3 regions of the Klebsiella variicola genome follow, and region 2 is predicted to be linked to each of the others. Evidence: predicted binding sites of a transcription regulator. Region 2 holds the regulator's gene; each other region holds the start of a gene.

Region 1 (10,039 bases), 600 kb from region 2:
CCGTGAGCGAAAGAAGAGTAGAGTTAATCGCGTAGGGTACAGAGGTAAGATGTTCTATCTTTCAGACCTTTTACTTCACGTAATCGGATTTGGCTGAATATTTTAGCCGCCCCGGTCATTTATGACCGGGGCGTTTTTTATTGCGCGAAAGAAAAGTTTGATGCAGTTAAAAGCGCGTAATATGAACGTCCGGATAGGGCGCTACGCGCCGTTATCCGGAAAAAGCGGGGGTTACTCGGCGTCTTCAACGGCTTCTTGCGGCGGGATTTCTTTAAACCAGCTATCCAGCTTCTGTCGCAGCTTATCCACGCCAGATTTTTTCAGCGAAGAGAAAGGTTCAACCTGAATATCGCCATTGAAGGCCAGTACCGCTTCACGCACCATATTCACTTGCGCTTTACGCGCGCCGCTGGCGAGCTTATCGGCTTTGGTCAACAGCACCAGCACCTGAATATCGCTTTCTACCGCCCACTCGATCATTTGCTGATCGAGATCTTTAAGCGGGTGGCGAATATCCATTAGCACCACCAGGCCCTTCAGGCACAGACGTTTTTCCAGGTACTCTCCCAGCGCGCGCTGCCACTTGATCTTCATCTCTTCAGGTACTTGCGCATAACCATAGCCGGGCAGGTCAACCAGGCGTTTGCCCTCGGCGACTTCGAACAGGTTAATCAGCTGCGTACGTCCAGGAGTCTTGGAGGTACGCGCCAGGCTCTTCTGGTTGGTCAGCGTATTTAGCGCGCTGGATTTTCCCGCGTTGGAGCGGCCGGCGAACGCCACTTCAATGCCGGTATCGGCAGGAAGATGGCGGATATCTGGCGCGCTAGTGACAAAGTGCGTCAGTTGATAATTCCAGTTGGTCAAGACGGTCGTCTCCGTTAAAACAGGCTATGGCAGGGATTATACCTGAACAGCAGAAAAAGGCTGTTTTTACCGCACGCCGTTCCTGTAAGTAAAAACCATATGGTTTGTGAGACATTGACTATTCTTCGTATAGGACATACCTGAGAAAAATAAGACGATACAGATGTAATTAACTGAAAAAAAACAAGTTATAAAAATAGAGAAATCTGAAAATGTTTTTTTAACGGCCTGGCTGGTTGTCGATTTTTGTCAACAGGGTAAAGTAATACACAACGGCGGGGATGCTGAAAGGATTAAGACTCAGGACGAGGGGTCAGGAAGCGCCAGGAGGCGAAGACCACAGGATAGTCAGGATGACGCGCGTCTTGGAGACGTTTCAAAGGGAAAAGGAAGAAACAGGGACCGTTGGACGCTAAGGGAAAGACAGGGTAAGTCGTTAGCGAACAGGGAAAGAAGAAGCCCGTTAAGGGTGGTCAGTGAGGAAAAAGGCGACAGAGTAATCTGTCGCCTTTTTTCTTTGCTTGCTTTCTGCTAGATTCCGCCTCAATTCTATACTGAATAATACTGTCTGAAGATTACACACCATGAAAAAACCGACATCCGCCACCCGTGGCAAATCCGGCCGCAAGTCGCGTGAAGAGTTAAATCAGGAAGCTCGCGATCGCAAACGGCAGAAGAAACATCGTGGCCACGCGGCAGGCAGTCGCGCGAACGGCGGCGATGCGGCTTCAGCGGGCAAAAAACAGAGCCAGACGCAAGACCCGCGCGTCGGCAGTAAAAAACCGATCCCGCTGGGCGTGAGCGAAAGCAGCACCCCAGCCCCCAAGCAGCATAAACCAAAGAGCGAGAAACCTATGCTTTCACCGCAGGCTGAGCTGGAGTTGCTGGAGAATGATGAGCGCCTGGACGCGCTGCTGGAACGTCTGGAAGAGGGGGGCACCCTGAATGCTGAAGAGCAGAGCTGGGTGGACGCCAAACTGGATCGCATTGATGAGCTGATGCAGCAGCTCGGCCTCTCTTACGATGACGAAGATGAAGAAGAGGAAGAGCGTCAGGAAGATATGATGCGTCTGCTGAAGGGTGGAAACTAACATTTGCATCCCATCGGATTCCCGGTACTGCTTATAACCCTTCTGGTTATATGTTATCTGCTGTGGTTATTCGTTAAACTACGACGGTTGTCGCGGCGTCAGAAATGGCTGCGCAACCGGCTCATGACCCGCGGTGCGGTGGGGCCGGGACGGCGTACCCGTCGGCGGCACCATCGGAAGGAGTGAGCATGTCTGAGCAGATAATCGACTGGGATCTGGCCCTGATCCAGAAATATAACTATTCCGGGCCGCGCTATACCTCGTATCCCACCGCGCTGGAGTTTTCACCGCAATTTGGCGCGGCGGAATTCGATGCCGCTGTGGCCCGTTACCCACAGCGTCCCCTGTCGCTGTACGTGCATATCCCGTTTTGCCATAAGCTGTGTTATTTCTGCGGCTGCAATAAGATAGTTACCCGTCAGCAGCATAAGGCCGATCAATATCTCGATGTCCTTGAACAGGAGATCATCCACCGCGCGCCGCTGTTTGCCAGTCGCCAGGTTAAGCAACTGCACTGGGGTGGCGGTACGCCAACCTATCTCAATAAGGCGCAAATCAGTCGCCTGATGGATCTGTTGCGCAGCCACTTCCATTTCAGCGCGGAAGCCGAGATCTCCATTGAGGTCGATCCACGTGAGATCGAGCTGGATGTCCTCGATCATTTACGCACCGAGGGGTTCAACCGCCTGAGTATGGGCGTGCAGGACTTCAATAAAGAGGTTCAGCGCCTGGTTAACCGTGAGCAGGACGAAGCGTTCATCTTTGATTTGCTCCACCATGCGCGGGAGATTGGTTTTACCTCGACCAATATCGACCTCATCTACGGCCTGCCGAAGCAAACGCCGGAGAGCTTCGCCTTTACCCTGCAAAAGGTCGCCGAGCTCAATCCTGACCGCCTGAGCGTGTTTAACTATGCGCATCTGCCCACGCTCTTTGCCGCACAGCGCAAAATTAAAGATGCCGATCTGCCCACCGCTGAACAGAAGCTGGAGATCCTCCAGGAGACCATCGGCTCGCTGACGGCGGCAGGCTATCAGTTTATCGGCATGGACCACTTTGCTCGCCCAGACGATGAATTAGCGGTCGCGCAACGTCATGGCATACTGCACCGCAATTTCCAGGGTTACACCACCCAGGGGGATACCGATCTGCTGGGGATGGGCGTGTCCGCGATCAGCATGATTGGTGACAGCTACGCCCAGAACCAAAAAGAGCTGAAGCTGTACTACCAGCAGGTGGCAGAGCAAGGGGACGCTCTATGGCGCGGGATCGCGTTAACCCGCGATGACTGTTTACGTCGCGACGTGATTAAGGCGTTGATCTGTAATTTCCGTCTGGATATTGAGGCTGTAGAGGCGCAGTGGGATGTGGATTTTCAGTCTTATTTTGCCGAAGACCTGAAGCTGCTGGCGCCGCTGGCGCATGACGGGCTGGTGGCTGTGGATGATAAGGCCATTCAGGTGACGGCGAAAGGCCGACTGCTGATCCGCAATATCTGCATGTGCTTTGATGCCTATCTACGGCAAAAAGCTCGGATGCAACAGTTCTCCCGGGTCATTTAATGTTTTCCCCTCTCCCGCGGCCGCAGGAGAGGGGAACCATTAGCTGAACAGCCCGACCAGCGCAGCGCACAGCACGGCAGCGACTGCCGTTTGTGGCGTGTGACTGGCTGCGGCGCCGCTCGATATCATACTCACCAGTGATTCAAACATGATGCTCTCCCCTAATGCCGGGCACGATCATACTCAACTCATCGGAACAGTAAAGTACAAAATAGCAGCACTTTGCGCTGAACGGCTAATTTTCATCATGCCGTTAATCACTACTCCATTCCCAGCTCTTTTAGCTTACGCGTCAGGGTATTACGACCCCATCCCAGCAGACGCGCAGCCTCCTGCTTGTGCCCCTGGGTATGGCGCAGGGCGGTCGTCAGCAGCGTGCGCTCCATTTCGGGTTGCGCTTCTGAGAGCAGGTTTTGATGACCGGATCGCAACGCCCGATCGGCCCACTGACCCAGCAGCGTCGCCCAGCTGTCGGGCTGCATCTGCGTCGGGCTGTCCGGAACCGTGGTCTCAAACAGTTCGCTCGGCAGATCCTGCGTCAGTACCTCCTGGCCGGCGGCCATGACGGTGAGCCAGCGACAGGTGTTTTCCAGCTGACGGACGTTGCCAGGCCACGCCAGGCGTGTCAGCGCTGTCTCCGTTTCCGGATGCAGCTGTTTGGCTTCAACACCGAGCTCGCGGGCGGCTATCTGCAGAAAATGGCGGGCCAGGCGTGGAATATCTTCCCGGCGCTCGCGCAGCGGCGGTAAATGTACCCGGATCACGTTCAGGCGGTGGAACAAATCTTCACGGAATTTCCCCTCCTGCACGCGCTGTTCCAGGTTCTGGTGGGTGGCGGCGATGATCCGCACATCGACCTTCACCGGCGCGTAACCGCCCACGCGATAAAACTGGCCATCCGCCAGCACGCGCAGCAGACGAGTCTGGACATCAAGCGGCATATCGCCAATTTCATCCAGGAATAGCGTGCCGCCGTCAGCCTGTTCGAAGCGTCCCTGGCGGACGGTATTGGCGCCGGTAAAGGCCCCTTTTTCATGCCCGAACAGCTCGGACTCAATCAGGTCTTTGGGTATTGCCGCCATATTCAGTGCGATAAACGGCGCTTTTGAACGTGGACTATGACGATGCAGGGCGTGAGCGACGAGCTCTTTACCGGTACCGGATTCGCCATTAATCAGCACGCTGATGGATGATCGCGACAAACGGCCAATAATGCGAAAGACATCCTGCATTGCCGGCGCTTCGCCGATGATGTCGGCAGTTGGGCTGCTTATTGGCGCATTTCGCGGCTGTTGCTGCTCCTGGTAGTGGCTTATCGCCCGGTCGACCAGGGCGACGGCTTCATCAATATCAAAAGGTTTGGGCAGATAATCAAACGCGCCTTGCTGATAAGCGCTGACCGCGGCGTCCAGATCGGAATGTGCGGTCATTATGATGACCGGAAGCATTGGATGACGCTGCTTAATCTGTTTGAGCAGCGCCAGACCATCCATTCCCGGCATACGGATATCTGACAGCAGTACATCCGGGGTTTTGGTGGTGAGGGCATCTAGCACCTCATTGCCGCTTTCGAACGTTGTGCAGCTCAAGCCGGCTCCGGTGAGCGCGCGTTCAAGCACCCAGCGGATGGAGCTATCGTCATCAACGATCCAGGCTATCCCTCGTTGCATAAACACCTCTACTTCCGAATAGGCAGGTATACCGAAAATTCGGTATGACCCGGCCAGCTGGTGAATTCAATTTTGCCGGAGTGCTGATCGATAAGGCTGCGGGCGATAGATAAGCCCAGGCCGGTACCGCCTTCGCGGCCGCTGACCATCGGATAAAACAGCGTATCCTGGAGATGGGGCGGAATACCCGGGCCATTATCTTCAACGTCAATACGTGCGGCGAGGCGATAACGCACCCCGTGCAGCGTCAGCTGGAAAGCGGTGCGGGTGCGGAGAACAATTTCGCCCCCTTCCGGCCCCAGCGCCTGCAGCGCATTACGGACGATGTTCAGCAACACCTGTTCAATTTGATCCGGGTCGTGGGGCAGCTCTGGTAGGCTGGGGTCGTAATCACGGATTAACTTCACGTTGTCCGGTAACTCCATGGAGACCAGTTTCACTACCCGCTCGGCGACTTTATGGATACTTTCAGTAACGTGCATGCCCGGATGCTGTGGCCCAAGCAGGCGATCGACCAGATTTCTCAGCCGGTCAGCCTGCTCGATGATCACTTTGGTATATTCCGTTAGCGCCGGGTCGGGCAGGGCTTTGCTGAGCAGCTGTGCCGCGCCGCGCAGGCCGCCTAACGGATTTTTTATCTCATGTGCCAGGCCGCGGACCAGATCGCGGGCGGCGACCTGCTGCGCGTGCTGCAGCTGCTCCTGGCTCAGGCGGCGCTGGTTATCCATCGGCGCCATTTCCAGCAGAATAAAGCCTTCCGGCAGCCGCTGGGCGGTCAGCGACAGGATGTGCGAGCGGCCATCAATAACCAGCGTGACTTCGTTATCGGTAAACCCCTGGCCCGCCTGCAGGCTCTCCTGCATCAGCCCGATATTCAACGAAAAATAGCTCAACAGCTCAGGTAACGGGGTGCCAAACAGCTTGCGTGAACTTTGCGCCAGCAGCTGCTGCGCCGCAGGATTGGCAAAGTGCACCGCCAGGTCATCATCGACCAGTAAGATACTGTTGATAAGAGAGTTGAGGATCTGCCCAGCATCGGGCAGTGTGCCTGTTGCCATTCGACAGTCTCCTGAAAAAGAGTGCACCAATTTAGTGCAGTATAGCTTTTTATCGGTAAAAAGCTCGCGAGATCAGCGTGTTGGTGGAGAAAAAAGCCCATCCTGAGATGGGCTGAAAGTTTCCACGGCAACAAAATATCCCGGGCATCCCGCGCCACAACACGACATACCCTGGATTTACAGCAAAATTAGACGCTGTAGTACAGTTCGAACTCAACCGGATGCGGAGTCATGCGTACGCGGTCGTTCTCTTCCAGACGCAGGGCGATGTAAGCATCGATAGCGTCATTGGTGAACACGCCGCCAGCCGTCAGGAACTCGCGGTCAGCATCCAGGGCCTGCAGGGCTTCTTCCAGAGAGCCTGCAACCTGCGGGATCTCTTTCGCTTCTTCCGGCGGCAGGTCATACAGGTTTTTGTCCATTGCTTCGCCCGGATGGATTTTGTTCTTGATACCATCAAGGCCAGCCATCAGCAGCGCCGCAAAGCACAGGTACGGGTTGGCAGCCGGGTCCGGGAAGCGCACTTCGATACGACGCGCTTTCGGAGAGGTCACCACCGGAATACGGATGGAGGCAGAGCGGTTACGCGCAGAGTAAGCCAGCATAACCGGCGCTTCGTAACCCGGGACCAGACGCTTGTAGGAGTTGGTGGTCGGGTTCGCCAGGGCGTTGATAGCTTTAGCGTGTTTGATTACGCCGCCGATGTAGAACAGCGCCTGCTCAGACAGACCTGCGTATTTGTCGCCGGAGAACAGGTTAGTCCCGTTTTTCGCCAGAGACATATGGCAGTGCATGCCGGAGCCGTTATCGCCGAACATTGGTTTCGGCATAAAGGTCGCGGTTTTACCGAAGCGGTGAGCGACGTTGTGAACAACGTATTTGTAAATCTGAATTTCGTCCGCTTTTTTGGTCATGGTGTTGAAGCGGGTTGCCACTTCGTTCTGACCTGCGGTAGCCACTTCGTGGTGGTGAGCTTCAACAACCAGGCCCATCTCTTCCATGATCATACACATGGTGGAACGGATATCCTGAGAAGAGTCTACTGGCGGAACCGGGAAGTAACCCCCTTTCACGCCCGGACGGTGACCTTTGTTACCGCCTTCGTATTTGGTGGAGGAGTTCCACGCACCTTCGATGTCATCGATCGCGACATGGGAGCCGGAGATAGAGGCGCCAAAACGGATGTCGTCGAACAGGAAGAATTCTGGTTCTGGCCCGAACAGGACGGTGTCAGCGATGCCGGTGGCGCGCAGGTACTCTTCAGCGCGTTTCGCGATGGAGCGCGGGTCACGGTCATAGCCCTGCAGGGTGCCTGGCTCGAGGATATCGCAGCGGATGATCAGGGTCGGTTCTTCGTAGAACGGGTCAATGACCGCGGTGGAAGCGTCCGGCATCAGGACCATGTCAGATTCGTTGATACCTTTCCAGCCACCGATCGAGGAGCCATCAAACATTTTGCCTTCTTCGAAGAATTCGGCATTTACCTGATGAGACGGAATCGTGACGTGCTGTTCTTTACCTTTGGTATCGGTGAAGCGCAGATCGACAAACTTCACTTCGTGCTCGTTCAGCATCGTCAAAACGTGTTCAGCGGACATACTTAAACTCTCCCGGATTGGTCATTGTCGTCGTGGTAACGAAAACTTCATACTGCTTAAAAGTGGCGTTGTTGCCTTAAAAAATATAAAGCGAAATCTGTGCCAACTTTTAAATGCCCTATAAAACGCTGTATCATGCGCACCATAGTGCAAAAGGACTGCACCATGATGGAGATAATGCACCAAAGTAGTGCCTCAGTGTGAACATTGAGCACCATTTTGGTGCAATTTTTGTTACGGTGCCCTTTTATCGCTCCGTGAAAGCGGTCACAAAGAAACTCTGCAATACTTGTTTGCGGAGGATGTTTGTGATCCTGTTCAGTCCTTCGCTTAATACGTGTACAATAACGCGCTATTTCTAATGCCTGAGGCAAAGTTGTGATCGAAAATCTGCGTAATATCGCCATCATCGCGCACGTTGACCATGGTAAAACTACCCTGGTTGACAAGCTGCTACAGCAATCCGGTACGTTCGACGCACGTACTGAAGCACAAGAACGTGTGATGGACTCCAACGATTTGGAGAAAGAGCGTGGGATTACCATCCTCGCGAAAAACACCGCAATCAAATGGAATGATTACCGTATCAACATCGTTGATACCCCAGGGCACGCCGACTTCGGAGGTGAGGTTGAGCGTGTTATGTCCATGGTTGACTCTGTGCTGCTGGTGGTCGATGCCTTTGATGGCCCGATGCCGCAAACGCGCTTCGTGACCAAAAAAGCTTTTGCCCACGGCCTGAAGCCGATCGTGGTCATCAACAAAGTTGACCGCCCGGGCGCCCGTCCGGACTGGGTTGTCGATCAGGTCTTCGACCTGTTCGTTAACCTTGATGCGACCGACGAACAGCTGGACTTCCCGATCGTTTACGCGTCCGCGCTGAACGGTATCGCGGGCCTGGACCACGAAGACATGGCTGACGACATGACCCCGCTGTACCAGGCGATTGTTGATCGCGTGCCGGCGCCGGACGTTGACCTTGACGGTCCGCTGCAGATGCAGATCTCCCAGCTGGACTACAACAACTACGTTGGCGTCATCGGTATCGGCCGCATCAAACGCGGTAAAGTGAAGCCGAACCAGCAGGTCACTATCATCGATAGCGAAGGCAAAACCCGTAACGGTAAAGTCGGTAAAGTGCTGACTCACCTGGGTCTGGAGCGTATCGAGAGTGACGTAGCCGAAGCTGGCGACATCATCGCGATCACCGGTCTGGGCGAGCTGAACATCTCCGACACCATCTGCGATCCGCAGAATGTCGAAGCGCTGCCGGCACTGTCCGTTGATGAGCCGACCGTAACCATGTTCTTCAACGTCAACACCTCGCCGTTCTGCGGTAAAGAAGGTAAGTTCGTTACCTCTCGCCAGATCCTGGACCGTCTGAACAAAGAGCTGGTGCACAACGTGGCGCTGCGCGTTGAAGAAACCGAAGACGCTGATGCGTTCCGCGTTTCCGGCCGTGGTGAACTGCACCTGTCCGTTCTGATTGAAAACATGCGCCGTGAAGGTTTCGAGATGGCGGTTTCCCGTCCGAAAGTTATCTTCCGCGAAATCGATGGCCGTAAACAAGAGCCGTTCGAAAACGTGACGCTGGACGTCGAAGAGCAGCACCAGGGTTCTGTCATGCAGGCGCTGGGCGAGCGTAAAGGCGACCTGAAAAACATGAATCCAGACGGTAAAGGTCGCGTACGTCTCGACTACGTGATCCCAAGCCGTGGTCTGATCGGCTTCCGTTCAGAGTTCATGACCATGACTTCTGGTACCGGTCTGCTGTACTCCACCTTCAGCCACTACGACGACGTTCGTCCGGGCGAAGTGGGTCAGCGTAACAACGGCGTACTGATCTCTAACGGTCAGGGTAAAGCGGTTGCGTTCGCCCTGTTCGGTCTGCAGGATCGCGGTAAGCTGTTCCTCGGCCACGGCGCTGAAGTTTACGAAGGCCAGATCATCGGTATTCACAGTCGCTCTAACGACCTGACGGTAAACTGCCTGACCGGTAAGAAACTGACCAACATGCGTGCGTCCGGTACTGACGAAGCAACGGTTCTGGTTCCGCCGATTAAGATGACCCTGGAGCAGGCTCTGGAGTTCATCGATGACGACGAACTGGTAGAAGTGACCCCTACGTCTATCCGTATCCGTAAACGTCACCTGACTGAGAACGACCGTAAACGCGCAATGCGCGGTGCAAAAGAA
Region 2 (10,039 bases):
TCGGCCGTCGCCGGGAAGCGTGACGCTTAGTCTTCATCAAATCCGGCATTAAAAAGAGCAATCACCGCGGCGAGCGCCTCAACTTCCTGCGGACCGCTGGCTTCCACCTCTATCTGCCGCCCTTTCGCGGAGTCCAGCATCAGCAGGGCAATCACGCTGTTTGCTTCCGCCTCCGTGCCTTCATCGTTGCGCAGCAGTACTTCGGCATCGAAATTCTGCATCAGCTCAAACAGTTTCATCGCCGGGCGGGCGTGCATGCCCAGCTTATTGGTGATTTCAACGGTCTGCTTTACGGTCATGATTTACGTTTTTCCAGCGTCCGATGACGAGACTGTACGTTCTTGCCGCGGGAGCGGAAGTAGTCAGCCAGTTGTTCAGCAATATAAACCGAACGATGTTTACCGCCGGTGCAGCCAATGGCCACCGTCAGATAGCTGCGATTGTTGGTCTCCAGCATCGGTAACCATAGCTCAAGATAGCTCCGGGTCTGGTAAATAAAGTTGTGCACTTCAGTGTGCCGGTCAAGGAAGGCGGCCACCGGTTTATCCAGACCGGTCATTGGACGCAGTTTCGGATCCCAGTGCGGGTTTGGCAGAAAGCGCACGTCAAAGACGTAATCAGCATCGATCGGAATACCGTGCTTGAAGCCGAAGGATTCGAAGACCATCGTCAGTTCGCGCTCGCGTTTGCCTAACAAGCGAGTACGCAGCATTTCCGCCAGCTCATGCACCGACATTTCGGACGTATCGACGATCAGATCCGCACGGGAGCGCAGTGGCTCCAGCAAGTCGCTCTCTTCGTCGATGGCGCTTTCGAGCGACAGGTTCTTGCTGGAGAGCGGGTGTAAGCGACGAGTATCGCTGTAACGGCGGATCAGGGTATTACGATCGGCATCAAGGAACAGCAATTGCGGAGAAAAGCATTCCGGCAGGTTCTGCATCGCCTGTTCAAAGATTTCCGGTGATTCCGGCATGTTACGCACGTCGATGCTGACGGCCGCGGAGATATTGCGGTCAGCCAGCGACCGCGCCAGATCGGGCAGCAGCACGACCGGCAGGTTATCCACGCAGTAAAAGCCCATATCTTCCAGCGCTCGCAGAGCGACGGATTTCCCCGAGCCCGAGCGGCCGCTGACGATCATCAGTACCATGTACCGTTTCTCCTCAGTACGATAAAGGATAAGGTGCGACTGCCGTTATGCGTCATCGCTGCTTCCTGCTTCGGTGATGATCTCATACAACTCTTCATCGCTCTGCGCCGCGCGCAGGCGACGGCAAATCGCTTTGTCCGCCAGCCGTTTGGCCACCAGGGAGAGCGTATGCAGGTGAGTCTTTGTCTGGTCGGCTGGCACCAGCAGCGCGAACAGCAGGTCGACAGGCTGATTGTCGATCGCGTCGAAGGCGATGGGGGTTTCCAGCTGGACAAAAACGCCGACAGCGCGCAGCGTATCCTCTTCCAGTTTACCGTGAGGAATGGCGATACCATTGCCAATCCCGGTACTGCCCATTTTTTCGCGGGTGAGGATCGCTTCGAACACCACCTGCGGCGGCAAACTTAACTGTTTGGCGGCCAGTTCGCTAATGATTTCCAGAGCACGCTTCTTGCTCTGACAGTGAACCTGGCTACGGGTACATTCCTGGTTCAGGACGTTGCTCAGTTGTAGAGCCGAATCGTTGTTCATCATAATTTCACCTGAGCGCCCCCGCGCCCGCCGCCGATGTTAAACCACGACGGACGCAGGGGGGCCCGGACAATTAGTGTTGTTTTAGTTTATCTTTGTGCTTCGTTAACTGCCTTGCCAGCTTGTCGATAAGACCATCGACAGCTGCATACATATCCTGCCCTTCCGCACTGGCATGGATTTCGCCACCGTTGACATGCAGATTCGCGTCCGCAATTTGCGTCACTTTCTCTACTTTTAACACAATATAGACCTGATTGATCCGGTCGAAAAATTGCTCCAGTTTGCTGAACTTCGCCGTGACGAAGTCGCGCATCGCGGGGGTGATCTCGACGTTGTGTCCTGTAATGTTGAGCTGCATAGTGTCTTCCTTATCGGTTGTGTCAGACCAGTTGTTTACGCTGGTTTGACGGCGGAATGGATAAAGACTCTCTGTACTTCGCGACAGTGCGGCGCGCGACCATGATACCCTGCTCGGACAGCATGGAGGTGAGCTTACTGTCGCTCAACGGCTTCGCGGGGTTTTCCGCGGCGATTAACTTCTTCACCAACGCGCGAATGGCCGTCGACGAGGCTTCGCCGCCGCCTTCGGTATTCACATGGCTGGAGAAGAAATACTTCAGTTCAAAAATACCGCGCGGACTGTGCAGATATTTTTGCGTGGTGACACGGGAAATGGTGGATTCATGCATCTCGACAGCCTGGGCGATATCGGCCAGCACCATCGGCTTCATATACTCTTCACCCTGTTCGAAAAAAGCCTGCTGCTGTTCAACGATGCAGCGGCTGACGCGCAGCAGCGTATCGTTGCGGCTTTCGAGACTTTTGATTAGCCAGCGGGCTTCCTGCAGATTGCTGCGAATGAACTGGCCGTCGGCGTCATTGCGGGCGCTGTTGCCCATTGCCGCATATTGCTGATTAATCTTCAGCCGGGGAATGCTGTCGGCGTTGAGCTCCACGGTCCAGCGGCCGCTGACTTTGCGGACCAGTACGTCGGGAATGACATATTCCGGTTCACTGGTATGAATGGACTGGCCAGGGCGGGGATCCAGCGACTGGATCAGATTCACCGCCTCTTTCAGCACCTCTTCTTTCAGGCGCGTTACTCGCATCAGGGTGCGGAAATCGTGGTTAGCCAGCAGATCGAGATGGTCGCTGATAATCAACCGGGCCTCTTCCAGCCACGGCGTCTCTTTAGCGAATTGCGACAGCTGGATCAGCAGGCAGTCGCGCAGATCTTTCGCCGCGACGCCAACCGGATCAAAACGCTGGATGCGCTTCAGAACGGCCTCCACCTCTTCCAGGCCGATTTCGTCATCGCCAATGCTGTCGACGATGTCTTCAATCTGAATGGTGAGATAGCCCGTATCGTCGACGGCGTCGACGATGGAGGTGGCAATGGCGCGGTCGGTGTCGGTGAAGGGCGTCAGCTCGACCTGCCACATCAGATAATCCTGCAGCGTCTGAGTGGTTTCGCCTTGATAGACGGGCAGCTCGTCGTCCTGATAATCCACGCCGTTGCCTGACGGCGTACCGGCGGTATAGATTTCATCCCAGCTGGCATCGAGAGGGAGCTCGTCCGGCATCTCTTTTTGCTCAAGCGCATCGACGGTATCGAGGGACTCGCGGTCCTCCACTTCTTTCGCCTCTACCTCGTCGTGAAGATCGGTTTGCTCAAGCAATGGGTTACTTTCCAGCGCTTGCTGGAGCTCTTGCTGGAGTTCTAACGTGGACAACTGCAGCAAACGAATAGCCTGCTGCAGTTGCGGCGTCATGGCAAGCTGTTGGCTAAGCCTTAATTGCAAACCTTGCTTCATGTTCAGGGTAAATATCTCCGGCTAAAACGTCTGTAACCTCTACCCTATCAGAGTCTGAAGTCTTCCCCAAGATACACGCGCTTAACCTGCTCATCTTCGAGGATCTGCTGCGGCGTACCATGAGCAATAAGGTGTCCCTGACTGACAATATACGCCCGTTCGCAGACGGCGAGGGTCTCTCTGACGTTATGGTCGGTGATCAGTACGCCGAGGCCGCTGTCGCGCAGGTGCTCAATGATGCGTTTGATATCGATAACGGAGATGGGGTCAACACCGGCAAAGGGTTCATCCAGAAGGATAAATTTCGGGTTCGCCGCCAGCGCGCGCGCGATTTCGACACGGCGGCGTTCACCACCGGAGAGCGCCTGACCGAGGCTGTCGCGCAGGTGCTCAATATGAAACTCTTCCATCAGCTCTTTAGCGCGATCTTCCCGCTGTTCGCTGGTTAAATCGTCACGGATCTGCAGGACCGCCATCAGGTTGTCATAGACGCTCAGACGACGAAAAATAGAGGCTTCCTGCGGCAGATAGCCGATGCCCCGGCGCGCGCGCGCGTGCAGCGGTAGCAGACTGATGTCTTCGTCATCGATAATAATATTGCCCGCGTCGCGCGGCACAATGCCGACCACCATGTAGAAGGTGGTGGTTTTACCGGCGCCGTTCGGGCCGAGCAAGCCGACAATCTCTCCGGAGTTAACGGTGAGACTGACATCTTCCACCACGCGGCGGCCTTTATAAGCTTTGGCGAGATTCTTCGCAGTTAAGGTTGCCATAACGAATTAGTTACTCTTCTTTTGCTGATTGCCGCTTTTATCCTGCAGCTCAGACGGCACCAGAACGGTGGTGACGCGTCGACCTTTGTCGCTGAAGGCCTGCATTTTTTGCTCTTTCACCAGATAGGTGATCTTATCGCCCTTGATATTGCTGTCGAGCTGCTCAAGGTAAGCATTGCCGGTCAGCACGACGTAATCATTCTGCAGCTCGTAGCGCATTTTCGACGCCCGGCCTTTTACCGGCTTGCCGTTATCCTGCATCTGGTAGAAGGTGGCCGGGTTACCGAAGCCTTCGATCACCTCTTTACCTTTCTCATTGCCCGGACGGGTGACCACCACTTTATCAGCGTTAATTTTGATCGTCCCCTGGGTGACGACCACGTTACCGGTGAAAGTGACGACGTTGCCCTGCATATCCAGTGACTGCTGATCGGACTCGATATGGATCGGCTGATCGGTATCTCCCGTCTTGGCCAGGGCCGGCAGGCTGGCGGCCAGTAAAGCGCCGGCGAGCGCAATCTTAAGGCTGAGTTTGTTTGTTCTGAATTTCATAAGAGGTTCTCACCTTTTCAATCAGCTCGGCATTTTTGCTGCGAAGGTTTCCACGCATTTTCAGGCCGCTGGAATTAAATGTGGTGCCGTATAACGTCACCATGTCATCGGAGGTAACGTCCTGTGTGACCAGATTTATCTGGGCGTTATCCGTCGTAATTTTGCGCAGTTGAGAGTCAGGCGCGAGCGCATTCACCTCAACGTGCCCGTAAAGATAGAGCATACGGTCATTCGTCAGCTTCGCTTTATCTGCCCTGATTGACCAGGTTGGCACCTTATTGGTATCAAAGGTGGTCATCACCGGCTTGGTAAACCAGGAAACCTCCTGATCGGAAAAGTATTCCACATGCTCGGCAATCAGCCGATAGCTCAGGGCGCCTTCCGGGCTGTACACGACGGTGTCGGTATGTTCGCTTTTATACGTCGGGTCGTTGGGATTGACCTCCGGCTGGGCCGTGTCGTCCGTATTCGCCAGATTCAGGCCGATGAGGATCAGCGCGAGCAGCGACAGTAAAATGATAACCCAACGTCTGGTTTTACTCATATTGATTGCCCTTTGGCCTCATCCAACTTGCCCTGCGCCAATAGTAACAAATCGCAGACTTCGCGTACCGCGCCGCGTCCGCCGTTAATGCGCGTGACATAATTCGCCCGCGGCAGCAGCAGCGGATGCGCATCGGCGACGGCGACGCTTAAACCCACTTCCGCCATCACCGGCCAGTCGATCAGATCGTCGCCGATATACGCCACTTCATCCGGACGAACCGCCAGTTTGCTGACTAATTCGCGAAACGCCAACAGCTTATCCGACTGACCTTGATAGAGATGCGTAATGCCCAGCGTCTGGCAGCGGTCTTCTACCAGTTTAGCTTTTCTCCCGGTAATAATCGCCACTTCGATGCCGGAGGTCAGCGCGCAGCGGATACCATAGCCATCGCGGACGTTGAACGCTTTCAGCTCCTCGCCGTGATTACCCATATAGATAAGTCCGTCGGATAATACACCGTCAACATCGAGGATCAGTAGACGGATCTTAGCCGCGCGATCGAGAAACGCCTGGCTTACCGGCCCATAGCATGTCGCTAACTGAGCATCAGCATTATTCATTATTTTTTCCTTACTTACACTACGCCCGCGCGCAGGAGATCGTGCATATGTACCACACCTAGCAGGTGGTCGCCATCGGCAACCAGCACGCAGGTGATATGACGGGATTGCATCAGGTTTAGCGCATCTACCGCCAGGGTGCCGGGACGGATGCGGATCCCTCCCCGGGTCATGACATCGGCAATGCTGGCATTACGCATATCGACGCCGGTATCAAAGACCCGGCGCAGGTCACCATCGGTGAAGATCCCGATGATGTTCATATCGTCATCGCAAACGGCGGTCATGCCTAAATTTTTACGCGTGATTTCCAGCAGCGCATCGCGCAGGGTGGCCTGCAGGCCGACGTGCGGGATTTCATCACCGGTATGCATAATATCATTGACGCGCAGCAACAGCTTACGACCGAGTGCGCCGCCAGGATGAGACAGGGCGAAATCTTCGGCGGTAAAGCCACGGGCTTCCAGCAGAGCGACGGCGAGGGCATCACCCATCACCAGCGCCGCGGTGGTGCTGGAGGTGGGCGCCAGCCCTAACGGGCAGGCCTCTTTGGGCACTTTCACGCACAGATGGATATCCGCTGCGCGCGCCATGCTGCTCTCAGGCCGGCTGGTGATGCAGATAAGCTTCACCTGCTGGCGCTTCAGGACCGGGATCAGCGCCAGAATTTCATTCGATTCGCCGGAATTCGACAGCGCAATCACCACATCCTGTGGAGTGACCATTCCTAAATCGCCGTGCGCCGCTTCGCCGGGGTGGACAAAAAAAGCCGAGGTGCCGGTACTGGCGAACGTCGCCGCCATTTTGCGGCCGATGTGGCCGGATTTGCCCATCCCCATCACCACGACTTTGCCGCCGCAGCGGAAAATCGTTTCGCAAGCATGGGTAAAGTCTTCATTTATATATTGATCGAGCTGGGCCAGACCTTCGCGTTCAATTTCCAGCACCTGACGGCCTGCCTGTTGAAAGTCAAAATCCGTGGGCAAATCTATTTGCGACATGATGTTATCCCGAGTCATTCAACGAAGAGCGGCGCTGTCCAGAACAGCATCGCCAACCAAACCACAAAGCCGCCGACCAGCAGTGCGCCAACCAGCCGTCCCGGCTGCTGCTGGCGGCGCCAGCACAGCACCGCGAAGATCAGGCTGACCAGCAGCATCACGCCATAATCGCGAGTGAAGGCTTCGCTCGCAAAGCTCCCCGGCGCGATCAGCGCCGGTAAACCCAGCACCAGCGCAATATTGAGGATATTGGCGCCGATGATATTGCCGATAGCAATGTCATCTTCCCCTTTCCGCGCCCCGGCGATAGCGGTGGCCAGCTCTGGCAGGCTGGTACCTATCGCCACCACCGTCAGACCGACGGTCAGCTCGCTAATGGCAAAAAAGTTTGCCAATACCGTGGTGTTATCCACCACCATACGGGTAGCCATGGGCATGACAATCATCGCGACCCCTAACCAGAGCAGAGCGACCGGCAGCGATCCTTCACGCGGCAGCTCCGCCAGCTGTTCGCGAGTCAGGCTATCGCTGCCCTGGCGCTCCGCCAGACGGGCGATTTTGATGGTAAACAGCAGCCACAGAAGCGCTAACGCCAGTAAAAACAGCCCGTCGAGACGGGACAGCTGTCCATCGTAGAGCACCAGCCCGGCCAGCACACTGACCAGCAACATTAGCGGTAATTCGCGGCGCAGAATATCAGAATGCACGGTAAATGGCCTGAGTAAGGCGGCGAGTCCGAGGATCAGAAGAATATTGGTAATGTTGGAGCCGAGCGCGGTGCCGACCGCCAGATCGATCTGCCCATGCAGCGAGGCCGTGGTGGAAACCATGATCTCGGGCAGGCTGGTGCCGATACTCACCACCGTCATACCGATGATCAGCGGCGGGATCCCCAACATACGACACAGGATGGAAGCGGCATAGACCAGACGATCGGCGCTGTAGACAACCAGCAGTAAACCAATAATTAACAGAGCCGTCGCTAAGAGCATCTAAAGTCCTTTCTTCAGGTATAATCGTCGCCTCGCTGGGTTATCCCTACGCAGCGTAACGAATTCTTAATTTTGACTTTATGTGTGCCAAAAGTAAAACAAATGCCAGCTTTCGCTAACCTGTGCAGGTAAGATTCTGTAAAAATGTTGTGATTGTGGCGCAAGAAAGGGCCATGCTTGCCCGTCAGGTGTTTAGTAAGGATGATTTTATGAGCCAAACTCAGGCGAATTTAGTTGAAGTACGCGGTATCCGCTTTTCACGCGGCGATCGTGTGATCTTCGACGACATCTCGCTGTCGGTGCCGCGCGGTAAAATTACTGCGATCATGGGACCTTCGGGGATCGGCAAGACTACCCTGTTACGCCTGATCGGCGGGCAGATCCCGCCGGACAGGGGAGAGATCCTGTTTGATGGCGAGAACGTGCCGCAGATGACGCGATCGCGTCTTTATACGGTGCGTAAGCGGATGAGCATGCTGTTCCAGTCTGGCGCGCTGTTCACCGATCTCAATGTCTTTGATAACGTTGCCTATCCGCTGCGCGAGCATACGCAGCTGCCGCCTGCGCTGCTGCATACGACGGTGATGATGAAGCTGGAAGCGGTGGGGTTGCGTGGGGCGGCGAAGTTAATGCCCTCCGAGCTTTCCGGCGGGATGGCGCGCCGCGCCGCCCTGGCGAGAGCGATTGCCCTTGAGCCGGATCTGATTATGTTCGACGAACCGTTTGTCGGGCAGGATCCCATCACCATGGGCGTGCTGGTGAAGCTGATTTCTGAACTCAACAACACGTTGGGTGTCACTTGCATCGTGGTTTCGCACGATGTGCCTGAGGTGCTTAGCATTGCGGACTACGCGTATATCGTGGCGGATAAAAAGATTGTCGCCCACGGTAGCGCCCAGTCGCTGCGGGAGAATACCGATCCTCGGGTTCGTCAGTTTATTGATGGTATTGCCGACGGCCCGGTGCCGTTCCGTTATCCGGCTGGCGACTATCACCATGATTTATTAGGCATAGGGAGTTGAGCGACTCATGCTGTTTAATGCGCTGGCCGCGCTAGGACATCGCGGGATTAAAACCACCGCGACGTTTGGACGCGCCGGATTAATGCTTTTCAACGCCGTTGTGGGCAAACCAGAGTTTCGCAAGCACGCGCCGCTGCTGGTTCGTCAGCTCTATAACGTTGGCGTTCTGTCGATGCTGATTATCATTGTATCGGGCTTGTTTATCGGTATGGTGCTCGGGCTGCAGGGGTATCTGGTCTTAACCACCTACAGCGCAGAGACCAGTCTTGGCATGCTGGTGGCGCTGTCGCTGCTGCGCGAGCTGGGGCCGGTGGTCGCTGCGCTGCTGTTTGCCGGGCGCGCCGGATCGGCGCTGACCGCCGAGATTGGCCTGATGCGGGCCACGGAGCAGCTCTCGAGTATGGAGATGATGGCGGTGGACCCGCTGCGTCGCGTGATTTCTCCACGCTTCTGGGCTGGCGTCATTTCGCTGCCGCTGTTGACGATTATCTTTGTCGCGGTAGGGATCTGGGGTGGTGCGCTGGTAGGCGTAAGCTGGAAAGGCATTGACGGTGGTTTTTTCTGGACCGCGATGCAAAATGCCGTCGACTGGCGAATGGACCTGGTGAACTGCCTGATTAAGAGTCTGGTATTCGCCATTACGGTAACCTGGATTGCGTTATTTAACGGTTATGACGCTATCCCCACTTCCGCCGGGATTAGCCGGGCGACAACACGCACCGTGGTGCATGCGTCGCTGGCGGTTCTGGGGCTGGATTTTGTGCTGACTGCGCTGATGTTTGGGAATTGAGTTCATGCAAACGAAAAAAAATGAAATCTGGGTAGGGGTGTTCTTACTGGTGGCGCTGCTGGCGGCGCTGTTTGTCTGCCTGAAGGCGGCGAACGTCACCTCGCTACGTACTGAGCCGACTTACCGCCTTTACGCGACCTTCGATAACATCGGCGGCCTGAAGGCGCGTTCGCCGGTACGCATCGGCGGTGTGGTTGTGGGACGGGTAGCGGACATCACTCTCGACCCGAAAACCTATCTGCCACGCGTGGAGCTCGATATCGATGAGCGCTACAACCATATCCCGGATACCAGTTCGTTGGCG
Region 3 (10,039 bases), 580 kb from region 2:
CTGATGCCGGGCGGCACCTTCCGTAAAAAATCGGCTTCATTCCACGGCCAGCTGGCGGAAAACGCCTTCGAACAATTCAGCTTCGACAAGCTGTTTATGGGTACCGACGGCATTGATCTGGTGGCGGGCGTCACCACCTTTAACGAGGTCTATACCGTCAGTAAGGCGATGTGTAACGCCGCCCGCGAAGTGATCCTGATGGCCGACTCATCCAAGTTTGGCCGTAAAAGTCCCAACATTGTCTGCGGCCTTGAACGCGTGGATAAATTGATTACCGATGCCGAGATTGACCCTGAATTCCAGCGGGCGCTGGAAGCCAAAGGTATTGAAGTCATTATTACTGGAGAACATCATGAGTAACTTTTTGTTAGAGGCCGGACGCCAGACCCTGATGCTTGAGCTGCAGGAGGCGAGCCGCCTGCCGGAACGCCTGGGCGACGACTTCATCCGCGCGGCGGAAACCATCATCCACTGCGAGGGCAAACTGATTGTCTCCGGTATCGGTAAATCCGGCCACATCGGTAAAAAGCTGGCGGCAACCTTCGCCAGCACCGGCACCCCGGCCTTTTTCGTCCATCCGGCAGAAGCCCTGCACGGCGATCTCGGTATGCTCGATAGCCGCGACGTGATGCTGTTTATCTCCTACTCCGGTAGCGCAAAAGAGCTGGATCTCATCGTGCCGCGGCTGGAAGAGAAATCCATTCCGCTGCTGGCGATGACCGGCAAATCCACCTCGCCGCTGGCGCTGGCGGCGAAAGCGGTGCTGGATATCGCCGTGGAGCGCGAAGCCTGTCCGATGCATCTGGCGCCGACCTCCAGCACCGTTAACACCCTGATGCTGGGCGACGCGCTGGCGATGGCGGTGATGCAGGCGCGCGGTTTCAATGAAGAAGATTTCGCCCGTTCCCACCCGGCGGGCGCCCTCGGCGCGCGTCTGCTGAATAAGGTGCATCACCTGATGCGCCGCGACGAAGAAGTGCCGCGGGTCGATGCCGGGGCCAACGTCATGGACGCCATGCTTGAACTCAGCCGAACCGGGCTCGGCCTGGTGGCGGTCTGCGATGAAACCAACCGCGTGCAGGGCGTTTTCACCGACGGCGACCTGCGCCGCTGGCTGGTTGCTGGCGGTACGCTCAACGATAGCGTCACTCGGGCGATGACCCGCAACGGCGTAACGCTGCAGGCGGAAAGCCGCGCGGTGGAAGCCAAAGAGCGGCTGATGAAACACAAAATCAGCGCCGCGCCGGTGGTGGATGAAAACGGCCAACTGGTCGGCGCCATCAACCTGCAGAATTTTTACCAGGCAGGGATCCTTTAAGCCCCAGACGTTTCGCCAGCCGATGCAGGTTGGCGACGTCCAGCTCCAGCGCACGGGCGGTCGCCGCCCAGTTGCGCTGGTTCGCCTCCAGCGCGCGGCTAATCGCTTCCCGCTGAAAAGAGTCGGTCGCCTCGCGTAGATTGACGTTTCCCGTCGCCGGCACCGCTGCCGCCGTCTCAGTCGGCAACATCGGCGCGGCCACCGCAAACTGGAAATGCTGCGGCTCCAGCACCACTTCATCGCCGGCCTGGGTGGCCCGCGCCAGCACCACCGCCCGGTGAATAGCATGCTCCAGTTCGCGCACGTTGCCCGGCCAGGACCACTGCTGCAGCCTGTTTCGCGCCGCTTCGCTGAGTATCACCCGCGCCAGCCCCATCCGCAGGCGGCACTGCTCACAGAAATAGCCCGCCAGCAGCACCACATCGCTGTCCCGCTCGCGTAGCGCCGGAACCGACAGCGGGAAGATGCTCAGGCGATGGTACAGGTCGGCGCGAAAGCGCCCTTCCACCACCTCCTGGCGCAGATCGCGGTTCGTCGCCGCCAGCACCCGCACATCGACCCGCAGACTGCGGTCATCGCCGACGCGCTGAATATCGCCATACTGCAGCACGCGCAGCAGCTTCGCCTGCAACGCCAGCGACAGTTCGCCAATTTCATCAAGGAACAGGGTGCCGTTATCAGCCATCTCAAATTTACCGCTGCGGTTGCTGATAGCCCCGGTAAACGCCCCTTTCACATGGCCAAACAGCTCGCTCTCCGCCACGCTTTCCGGCAGCGCCGCGCAGTTGAGATAGACCAGCGGGTTAGCCGCCCGCGGAGAGCCCTGATGCACCGCCTTCGCCACCAGCTCTTTCCCGGTGCCGGTTTCGCCGCTGATCAGTACGTTTAGGTCCGAGGCGGCGACGATATCGATCTCTTTTTTCAGCTGCAGCATGGGCGCTGACAGGCCGATAATCTCCTGACGCTCAGGCTGCGCGTCATTCACCGGTTGCACCGGCAACACGTTTTGCGCCTCAAGGCGGGCAATAAGCAGCGCGTTATTCAATGCCCCGGCCACCAGCGCGGCAATCAGCCGCAGCTCTTCATCGCTGAAGCTATCGAAACGGTCAGCATCCATGCCGTCAAGAGTCAGCGCGCCAATCAGCGTCTGCCCGGCAAACAGCGGCAGGCCAACGCAGGCGTGAACCTTCAGGCTCTCATGACCGGGGATCAGCCCGTCATAGGGGTCGGGCAAATCGCTATCCGCCGGGAAGCGCACCACATCCCCGGCACGCGCAATCGCCTCAAGCCGCGGGTGTCCTTCCAGGGCAAAGCGCCGACCAAGCACATCCTGCGCCAGGCCATCGATCGCCAGCGGCACAAACTGATGCGCCTCATAGCGCAGCAGCGCCGAGGCATCGCAGCCGAGGATCTGCCGCAGGGTAGTAATCAGGCGCGAAAAGCGGTCGGTGTGACCAATATCGCTTTGTAAATCAATGGCGATTCTCGCCAGCTCGTCGACGGAAAAACTCATTGCCGCTCCATTGTCATTTTGACAACACGCATTGTCATATCGACTATTTTAGCCATTGTCATTTTGACAGCAATCAAAATCAGAAAAAATTAAAAATAGCTAATTATCAATGAATTAAAAAGTTGGCATGCAACTTGATATAAGCCAGTCAACTGAGTTTAAACACACTGTATTGATTGAGGTTGCTATGTCTATTGCGGTTAAAAATAACATTCTTTGGGTTGGCCAACGTGACTGGGAAGTGCGTGATTTCCACGGCACCGAATATAAAACGCTGCGCGGCAGCAGCTACAACAGCTATCTCATCCGCGAAGAGAAAAACGTGCTGATTGATACCGTCGATCATAAATTCAGCCGCGAGTTCGTGCAGAACCTGCGCAGCGAAATCGATCTCGCCGACCTCGACTACATCGTCATTAACCACGCCGAAGAGGACCATGCCGGCGCGCTGACCGAACTGATGATGCAGATCCCGGATACGCCGATCTACTGCACCGCCAACGCCATCGACTCGATCAACGGCCACCATCATCATCCTGAGTGGAACTTCCACGTGGTGAAAACCGGCGATACTCTCGATATCGGTAATGGTAAACAGCTGATCTTCGTGGAAACGCCGATGCTGCACTGGCCCGACAGCATGATGACCTACCTGACCGGCGACGCGGTGCTGTTCAGCAACGACGCCTTCGGCCAGCACTACTGCGACGAACACCTGTTCAACGATGAAGTGGACCAGATTGAACTGTACGAACAGTGCCAACGCTACTACGCCAACATCCTGACGCCCTTCAGCCGCCTGGTGACGCCGAAAATTACTGAAATCCTCGGCTTCAACCTGCCGGTGGAGATGATTGCCACCTCCCACGGCGTGGTCTGGCGCGATAACCCGACGCAAATCGTCGAGAAATACCTCGAGTGGGCGGCGGATTATCAGGAAGATCGCATCACGATTTTCTACGACACCATGTCCAACAACACCCGTATGATGGCGGACGCCATTGCCCAGGGGATCACCGAAGTTGACCCGCGGGTGGCGGTAAAAATCTTCAACGTCGCCCGCAGCGACAAAAACGACATTCTCACCAACGTTTTCCGCTCGAAAGGTGTGCTGGTGGGCACCTCCACCATGAACAACGTGATGATGCCGAAAATCGCCGGGCTGGTGGAAGAGATGACCGGGCTGCGTTTTCGCAATAAACGCGCCAGCGCCTTTGGCTCACACGGCTGGAGCGGCGGCGCGGTAGACCGCTTGTCCACCCGCCTGCAGGATGCCGGCTTTGAGATGTCACTGAGCCTGAAAGCCAAATGGCGCCCGGATATCGACGCACTGGAACTGTGCCGCCAACACGGTCGTGACATCGCCCGCCAGTGGGCCCTCTCTCCGCTGCCGGTTGCTGAAGCAGCGACAACGCCGGAACAACAGGACTGTGCCTGTGCCGCCGCCGCGGCCGCTGACCTCGGTCCCATGATGCAGTGCAGCGTGTGCCAGTGGGTCTATGACCCGGCGAAAGGCGAACCTAACCAGGATGTCCAGCCGGGTACGCCGTGGAGTGAAGTGCCGGACAATTTCCTCTGCCCTGAGTGTTCTCTTGGCAAAGATGTCTTTGACGTACTGGCGACGGAGGCAAAATGAGTGATGGCATCGTCATCATCGGCTCGGGCTTCGCGGCCCGACAGCTGGTGAAAAATATCCGTAAGCAGGATACGCAAATCCCGCTGACCTTAATCGCCGCCGATAGCATGGATGAATACAACAAACCCGACCTCAGCCATGTCATCAGCCGCGGGCAGAAGGCCGACGATCTGACCCTGCAAAGCGCCGGCGAGTTCGCCGAGCAGTATAATCTGCGTCTGTTTCCCCATACCTGGGTGAGCGATATCGACGCCGAAAACCGGTTAGTGAAGAGCCAGGATAACCAGTGGCGCTACGACAAACTGGTACTGGCCACCGGGGCGACGCCGTTTATCCCGCCGGTACCGGGACGCGAGCTGATGCTGACGCTGAACAGCCAGCGCGAATACGGCGCGGCGCAGAGCCAGCTGCACGACGCCAGGCGGGTGCTGATCGTCGGCGGCGGCCTGATTGGCTGCGAACTGGCGATGGATTTCTGCCGCGCCGGTAAAGCGGTAACGGTAGTCGATAACTCAGCCAGCGTGCTGGCGGCGCTGATGCCGCCGGAGGCCAGCAGCCGCCTGCAGCATCGGCTTACCGAGATGGGCGTACATCTGATGCTGAAAACGCAGCTCGAAGGGCTGGAACACACCGCCGACGGCATCCGCGTCAGCCTCGATCGCCAGCGCGCGATAACCGTCGATGCGGTGGTGGCCGCCGCCGGCCTGCGCCCGGAAACGTCGCTGGCGCGCCACGCTGGATTGCAGATTAACCGCGGCGTGGTGGTCAATAACCAGCTGCAAACCAGCGACCCGGCGATTTACGCCCTCGGCGACTGCGCGGAAATCAACGGTACGGTACTGCCGTTCCTGCAGCCGATTTTACTCAGCGCCATGTGCCTGAGTAAAAACCTTCTGGCGCAGACGGGCGAGCTCACATTGCCGCCAATGCTGGTGAAAGTGAAAACCCCGGATCTGCCGCTGCATCTGGCCGGCGACACCCGCCGCGACGATCTGACGTGGAATATCGTGGCCGCCAAAGAGGGGCTGGTGGCGAAAGGCCTGGATGCAGAGAATCAACTGCGTGCCTTTGTGGTCAGCGAAGACAAGATGAAAGAAGCCTTTGCGCTGCTCAAGCAACTGGTGAGTTGATTACCGTCCAGGCAGCCCTGTTTTGCCGGGTGGCGCTACGCTTACCCGGCCTACGGAGGCCGCCCGTAAGCTCATATACTGTAGGCCCGCGCAAGCGCAGCGCCGCCGGCGCAGGGGCGGCGTCTGGCCGCTCCCTGCGCCACGGAAAACAGAGTGCCGAAAAATTAACCGGGAGCGCAGGTTCGGTTAACACTCAAAACGTTGTTTCTGTCTGAGCCGACTCCTGCAGCACCTGCAGAATGTTGGCTGCGGCGGCGGTCCCCATTTTCACGTAAGAGGCATCGCTAACGCCACCCACATGCGGAGACAGAATGACATTATCAATCGCCTGCCAGATATGCGGCGTGGTGAGTGGTTCACTGTGAAAGCTGTCGAGCGCCGCCCAGCGCAAGGTCCCCGCTTTTAATGCTGCGGCCAGCGCCACATCGTCAATCAACCCGCCGCGCGCAGTATTCACCAGGATAGCGCCCGGCTTACACTGCGCCAGCGTGGCGGCATTGATCATTCCTCTGTTATGTTGCGTCAAGGGACAATGAAGGGACAGAACATCGGCCTGCATCAGCAGGTCTTTGAGTTCGTCAACACGTTCACATTCCGGCGGGACCGTTTTCGCGTAGGGATCGTAAGCCAGAACCTTCATACCAAAGGCGACGGCAATTTTCGCCACACGGCTGCCAATAGCGCCGAGGCCGACCAGTCCCAGCGTTCTGCCCTCAAGTTCGAGTGATTTATGCGTTGATTTATCCCAGTGCCCTTCACGCAGGCGGCGGTCAAGCGGAATGACCGACTTGGCACAGGCCAGAATTAACGCCCAGGTGTGTTCGGAAACCGCGGCGGCATTGGCCCCCGTCGCCGCGCGAACCATTATGCCGCGCGCGGTGGCCGCCTCAACGTCAATGACATCAATGCCGCTGCCATGTTTGGCAATCACCTTCAATGCCGGGGCGGCATCCATGACGGCGGCCGTGATTTTGCCATAGCGCACCAGTATCGCGAGCGGATTGTGCTGCTGGCACAAGGCTATCAGCTGGGATTCTGTTGGCTGGCGGCCGGCAAAGACAAGCTCGTAATCTTCCAGCATCTCCAGCGCTGCTGCAGCCAAATCGCTGCCGGTAATCAGGATGACGTTTTTAGCGCTCATGGCAGTGTCTCCCCTTCGCTCAGCATCCCTGCCTGACGCAGAGCGCTCTCCAGCCAGTGCGGACGAAGGTCGCCGTCGCGGATAGCAACCAGACGTTTTGATTCCATCGCCAGTTTGCCTTTCGCCAGTTCGATGATGGTGCGAACTTCATCGCGCGGGATAACGACCACGCCGTCAATATCCCCTACCACTAAGTCACCTGCCTGCACGGCGGCGCCACCGACTGAAATAGCGTGATTGACCCTGCCTGGAATGAACTTGGTGGGGCCGCACGGATTCAGGCCGGCGGCGAAAACCGGAAAGAGTTGGTTACTTAAGGTTTCCGCATCGCGAACGGCACCGTCAATGATAATCCCTGCGATACCGCTGGCCTGGGCCAGCGTGGCCATGATCTCTCCCAGCAGCGCGCAGGAGAGATCGCCCTTCCCGTCGATGACCAGCACATCGCCAGGTTTGGCGACGGCCATTGCGGCGTGAATAGCGAGGTTATCCCCCGGGCGGACCTCTACGGTAATCGCTGGCCCGGCAACCGCCATATGCGGCGCCAGCGGCTTGATGCGGCCATGTAATGTGCCACGGCGTCCGGCCACGTCAGCCAGAATGGCGGCCTGAAATTCGGCGGCCTGGCGGACCTCTTCCGCGTCAACACGCGCAATATCAAAGTTGATGAGTTTCTGTTGCGAAGCAGGCATGGTTACTCTCCATTTGTTTTACTAGATACAACTCACGTGTACTATATAAAACAACTATACGAACATTGCTTCGCTTTTCGCCAGTGTTGCGAAGTTGTTTGTGATGTAAACACGAAGTTACTCACAAAATTCAGGTACAATTTTGTTCGGCAAAAAGGAGAACATGATGGGGAATGAAGGCGTAATTGCCGTTGAAAAGGCGCTGGCTTTACTTGATTGCTTCCGTCCCGGTAATGACAGTCTGACGTTAACGGAGCTGGCCCAGCTTTCGGGATATCACAAAACAACCGTTTATCGCCTGATGAATTCGCTTGAGCGAATGAACTACATCATCCGGCACGACGATGGCACCTATACGCTCGGCCACCGTCTGCTCTATCTCGGCAAGCTCTATGAGCAATCATTTGAACTTGCCAGAGTCGTACAGCCGGAATTGCAGGCGCTGTCACAGGCCTCCAGCGAAAGCGCGAGCTGGTATGTGATTGAGGGGGGACAGCGCCTGTGTCTGTTCCGCGCCGAAGCCTCCCAGGGATTACGCCACAGCAACCTGCCCGGCAGCCAGTTCCCGCTGGATGGTTCCGCTATCAGCAAGGTTTTACGCCACTGGGGATTGGGTGAATCGTTGCAGGAAGACGAACCGACGCTGCCGTTCTATACCTCCGGCGCGCGCGACCCGCACACCGCGGCCTTCGCAATGCCGGTGTTTGGCGTCCACGATAAACTGATCGCGGCGCTGGCCCTGACCGGGCCGGCATCGCGTCTGACGGAAGATCGTAAAGAAAACGGCATCAGCCAGCTCATGCAGGAGACGGCCAACCGCCTGTCGCTCAAGCTAGGCGCCAGCAAGCCATTCTGCGAAAGGTTTTACGGTCTGAAAGAGTAAGATTGGCTAAGAAGGCGGGAAAAATCCCGCCTTTGCTTATTAATGGGTCATCTGTTTTTCCTGCCTGGCAGTCTGCGAGTAACGCCGTCCCATGGCCAGCACCGCAATGCCGCCTGCCAGACACAAGGCGGCCAGCGGCAGCATCGCCAGCGTATGGCTTCCTGTCCGTTCGCTAATAATGCCATAGGCATTCACCATCACCGCGCCGCCAATCAGGTTGGCGATCGCGCCGATGGCCGCCAGCCCGGCGGCGGCTGACGTGCTGCTCATCCAGCCCGATGCCAGCGCCCAGAAGGGGCCCTTCGCCGCATAAGCGCCAATCAGTATGGTACTGAGGATCATAATGGTGGCCGGAAGCGACAGATTGATAAACGCCGCGAACACGCCAGCCGCAATCATAAAGAGGGTAAGCGCCGTGTGCCAGCGGCGTTCATTTTTCCGGTCCGAACTGCGTCCCCAGACAATCATCAGCACCGACGCCAGTCCATAGGGGATGGCATTCAGCAGCCCGGTGGTCAGGTTATCAAGATGGAACGACTTCAGCAGCTGTGGAGACCAGACGCTAAGCGTGGTGCCGGCAGACGACGCACCGGCGTAAATCAACGCCATCAGCCAGATTTGGCGATGCTTCAACAGTTGCCATGTGGTGGTATGGCCGATCTGTTTCTGCTGTTGGCGCTCCGCCTGAAGCGTGTTTTCCAGCCACGTCTTCTGCCGGTCGTTTAACCAGCCAGCCTGATGCGGGCGGTCGCGCAAAATAAAGAAAGCGGCAATCCCCAGCAGCACCGCCGGCAACCCTTCAATAATGAATAACAGATGCCAGCCGCGCAGCCCTAACCAGCCATCCAGCATCAGGATCAGCCCTGAAAGCGGTGAGCCGATAAAGTTAGCCAGCGGAATGGCCACCATAAAAGAGGCAATAATACGCGCACGGTAGCGTGACGGGATCCACCAGGTAAGATAGAGTACCACGCCCGGAAAAAAGCCCGCTTCGGCAGCGCCCAGTAAAAAACGGACGATGTAAAGGGAGGTGGTGTTCTGCACCAGCGCCATACACATCGATACCACTCCCCAACTGATCATAATGCGCGGGATCCACAAGCGCGCCCCCACCTTCTGCATCGCCAGGTTGCTGGGCACCTCAAAGATAAAATAGGCGACAAAATACAAACTGCTGGCGAAGCCAAAAGCCGCCTTACTCAGGCCCAGATCCTCATTCATCTGCAGCGCAGCCATACCAATATTGCCCCGGTCAATAATCGACACCAGGTAGCTGACAACCAGGAAAGGCAGGATGCGCCAGATAACCCGCCGCATGGTCTCTTTTTCCAGCGCATCGTTATCGATAGCGCGGTTCGGTAATTGATCGGTCATGGTTTCCTCGCAGGGTTTCATTATGTTTATCAGGAAAACGATGTAGTGACGAAATAAGTGACTTCAGCCTGATGCGTCCGTTTTGCCGCGTCCGGAGATGAGGATGGGCTGCCTGGGTTGTCATGTTGCTTCACCAGGTAACGCAAGCCACACGTTTCTGGCCGCAAGGTGCGGCGCGGTAACGATCTCCATGAACATCTCGCCATTGTTGCACTCTGTACAACTTAGTTTTATTTTACAAAACTACTATAACGAGGCTGTCGTGTTTTTATCCAGTTAACGAGTGGTTTAAATTATGTAAATAAGAGGTAAATCACAGATGCTTCGGGTCGTTAAAACGGGGGAAAATGAA

Evidence for each region. Region 2 encodes sigma-54, which starts transcription at its own class of promoters, with help from an activator protein. Its sites were predicted from a motif close to GTTGGCACANNTTTCGCTNT; they were not measured.
Region 1: a site for sigma-54 is predicted at 7,931-7,950, ahead of glnA (glutamate--ammonia ligase). Genes of this name have one in related genera too.
Region 3: a site for sigma-54 is predicted at 2,953-2,972, ahead of norV (anaerobic nitric oxide reductase flavorubredoxin). Genes of this name have one in related genera too.

The regions. Positions count from the first base shown of each region.
Region 1 is NZ_CP010523.2:5,448,048-5,458,086, reverse strand. It holds gene spfP (small protein SpfP) at 50-97, shown strand; gene yihA (ribosome biogenesis GTP-binding protein YihA/YsxC) at 232-864, opposite strand; gene yihI (Der GTPase-activating protein YihI) at 1,449-1,955, shown strand; gene hemN (oxygen-independent coproporphyrinogen III oxidase) at 2,144-3,517, shown strand; gene SP68_RS28010 (YshB family small membrane protein) at 3,557-3,667, opposite strand; gene glnG (nitrogen regulation protein NR(I)) at 3,778-5,187, opposite strand; gene glnL (nitrogen regulation protein NR(II)) at 5,196-6,245, opposite strand; gene glnA (glutamate--ammonia ligase) at 6,434-7,843, opposite strand; gene typA (ribosome-dependent GTPase TypA) at 8,222-10,039, shown strand, end outside.
Region 2 is NZ_CP010523.2:528,298-538,336, forward strand. It holds gene npr (PTS phosphocarrier protein NPr) at 27-299, opposite strand; gene rapZ (RNase adapter RapZ) at 296-1,150, opposite strand; gene ptsN (PTS IIA-like nitrogen regulatory protein PtsN) at 1,196-1,684, opposite strand; gene hpf (ribosome hibernation promoting factor) at 1,755-2,042, opposite strand; gene rpoN (RNA polymerase factor sigma-54) at 2,065-3,498, opposite strand; gene lptB (LPS export ABC transporter ATP-binding protein) at 3,546-4,271, opposite strand; gene lptA (lipopolysaccharide ABC transporter substrate-binding protein LptA) at 4,278-4,823, opposite strand; gene lptC (LPS export ABC transporter periplasmic protein LptC) at 4,792-5,367, opposite strand; gene kdsC (3-deoxy-manno-octulosonate-8-phosphatase KdsC) at 5,364-5,930, opposite strand; gene kdsD (arabinose-5-phosphate isomerase KdsD) at 5,945-6,949, opposite strand; gene SP68_RS02520 (calcium/sodium antiporter) at 6,946-7,923, opposite strand; gene mlaF (phospholipid ABC transporter ATP-binding protein MlaF) at 8,133-8,945, shown strand; gene mlaE (lipid asymmetry maintenance ABC transporter permease subunit MlaE) at 8,953-9,735, shown strand; gene mlaD (outer membrane lipid asymmetry maintenance protein MlaD) at 9,740-10,039, shown strand, end outside.
Region 3 is NZ_CP010523.2:1,111,713-1,121,751, reverse strand. It holds gene srlR (glucitol operon DNA-binding transcriptional repressor SrlR) at 1-360, shown strand, start outside; gene gutQ (arabinose-5-phosphate isomerase GutQ) at 353-1,318, shown strand; gene norR (nitric oxide reductase transcriptional regulator NorR) at 1,281-2,831, opposite strand; gene norV (anaerobic nitric oxide reductase flavorubredoxin) at 3,019-4,467, shown strand; gene norW (NADH:flavorubredoxin reductase NorW) at 4,464-5,597, shown strand; gene SP68_RS05315 (hydroxyacid dehydrogenase) at 5,791-6,738, opposite strand; gene SP68_RS05310 (RraA family protein) at 6,735-7,430, opposite strand; gene SP68_RS05305 (IclR family transcriptional regulator) at 7,597-8,313, shown strand; gene SP68_RS05300 (MFS transporter) at 8,353-9,687, opposite strand.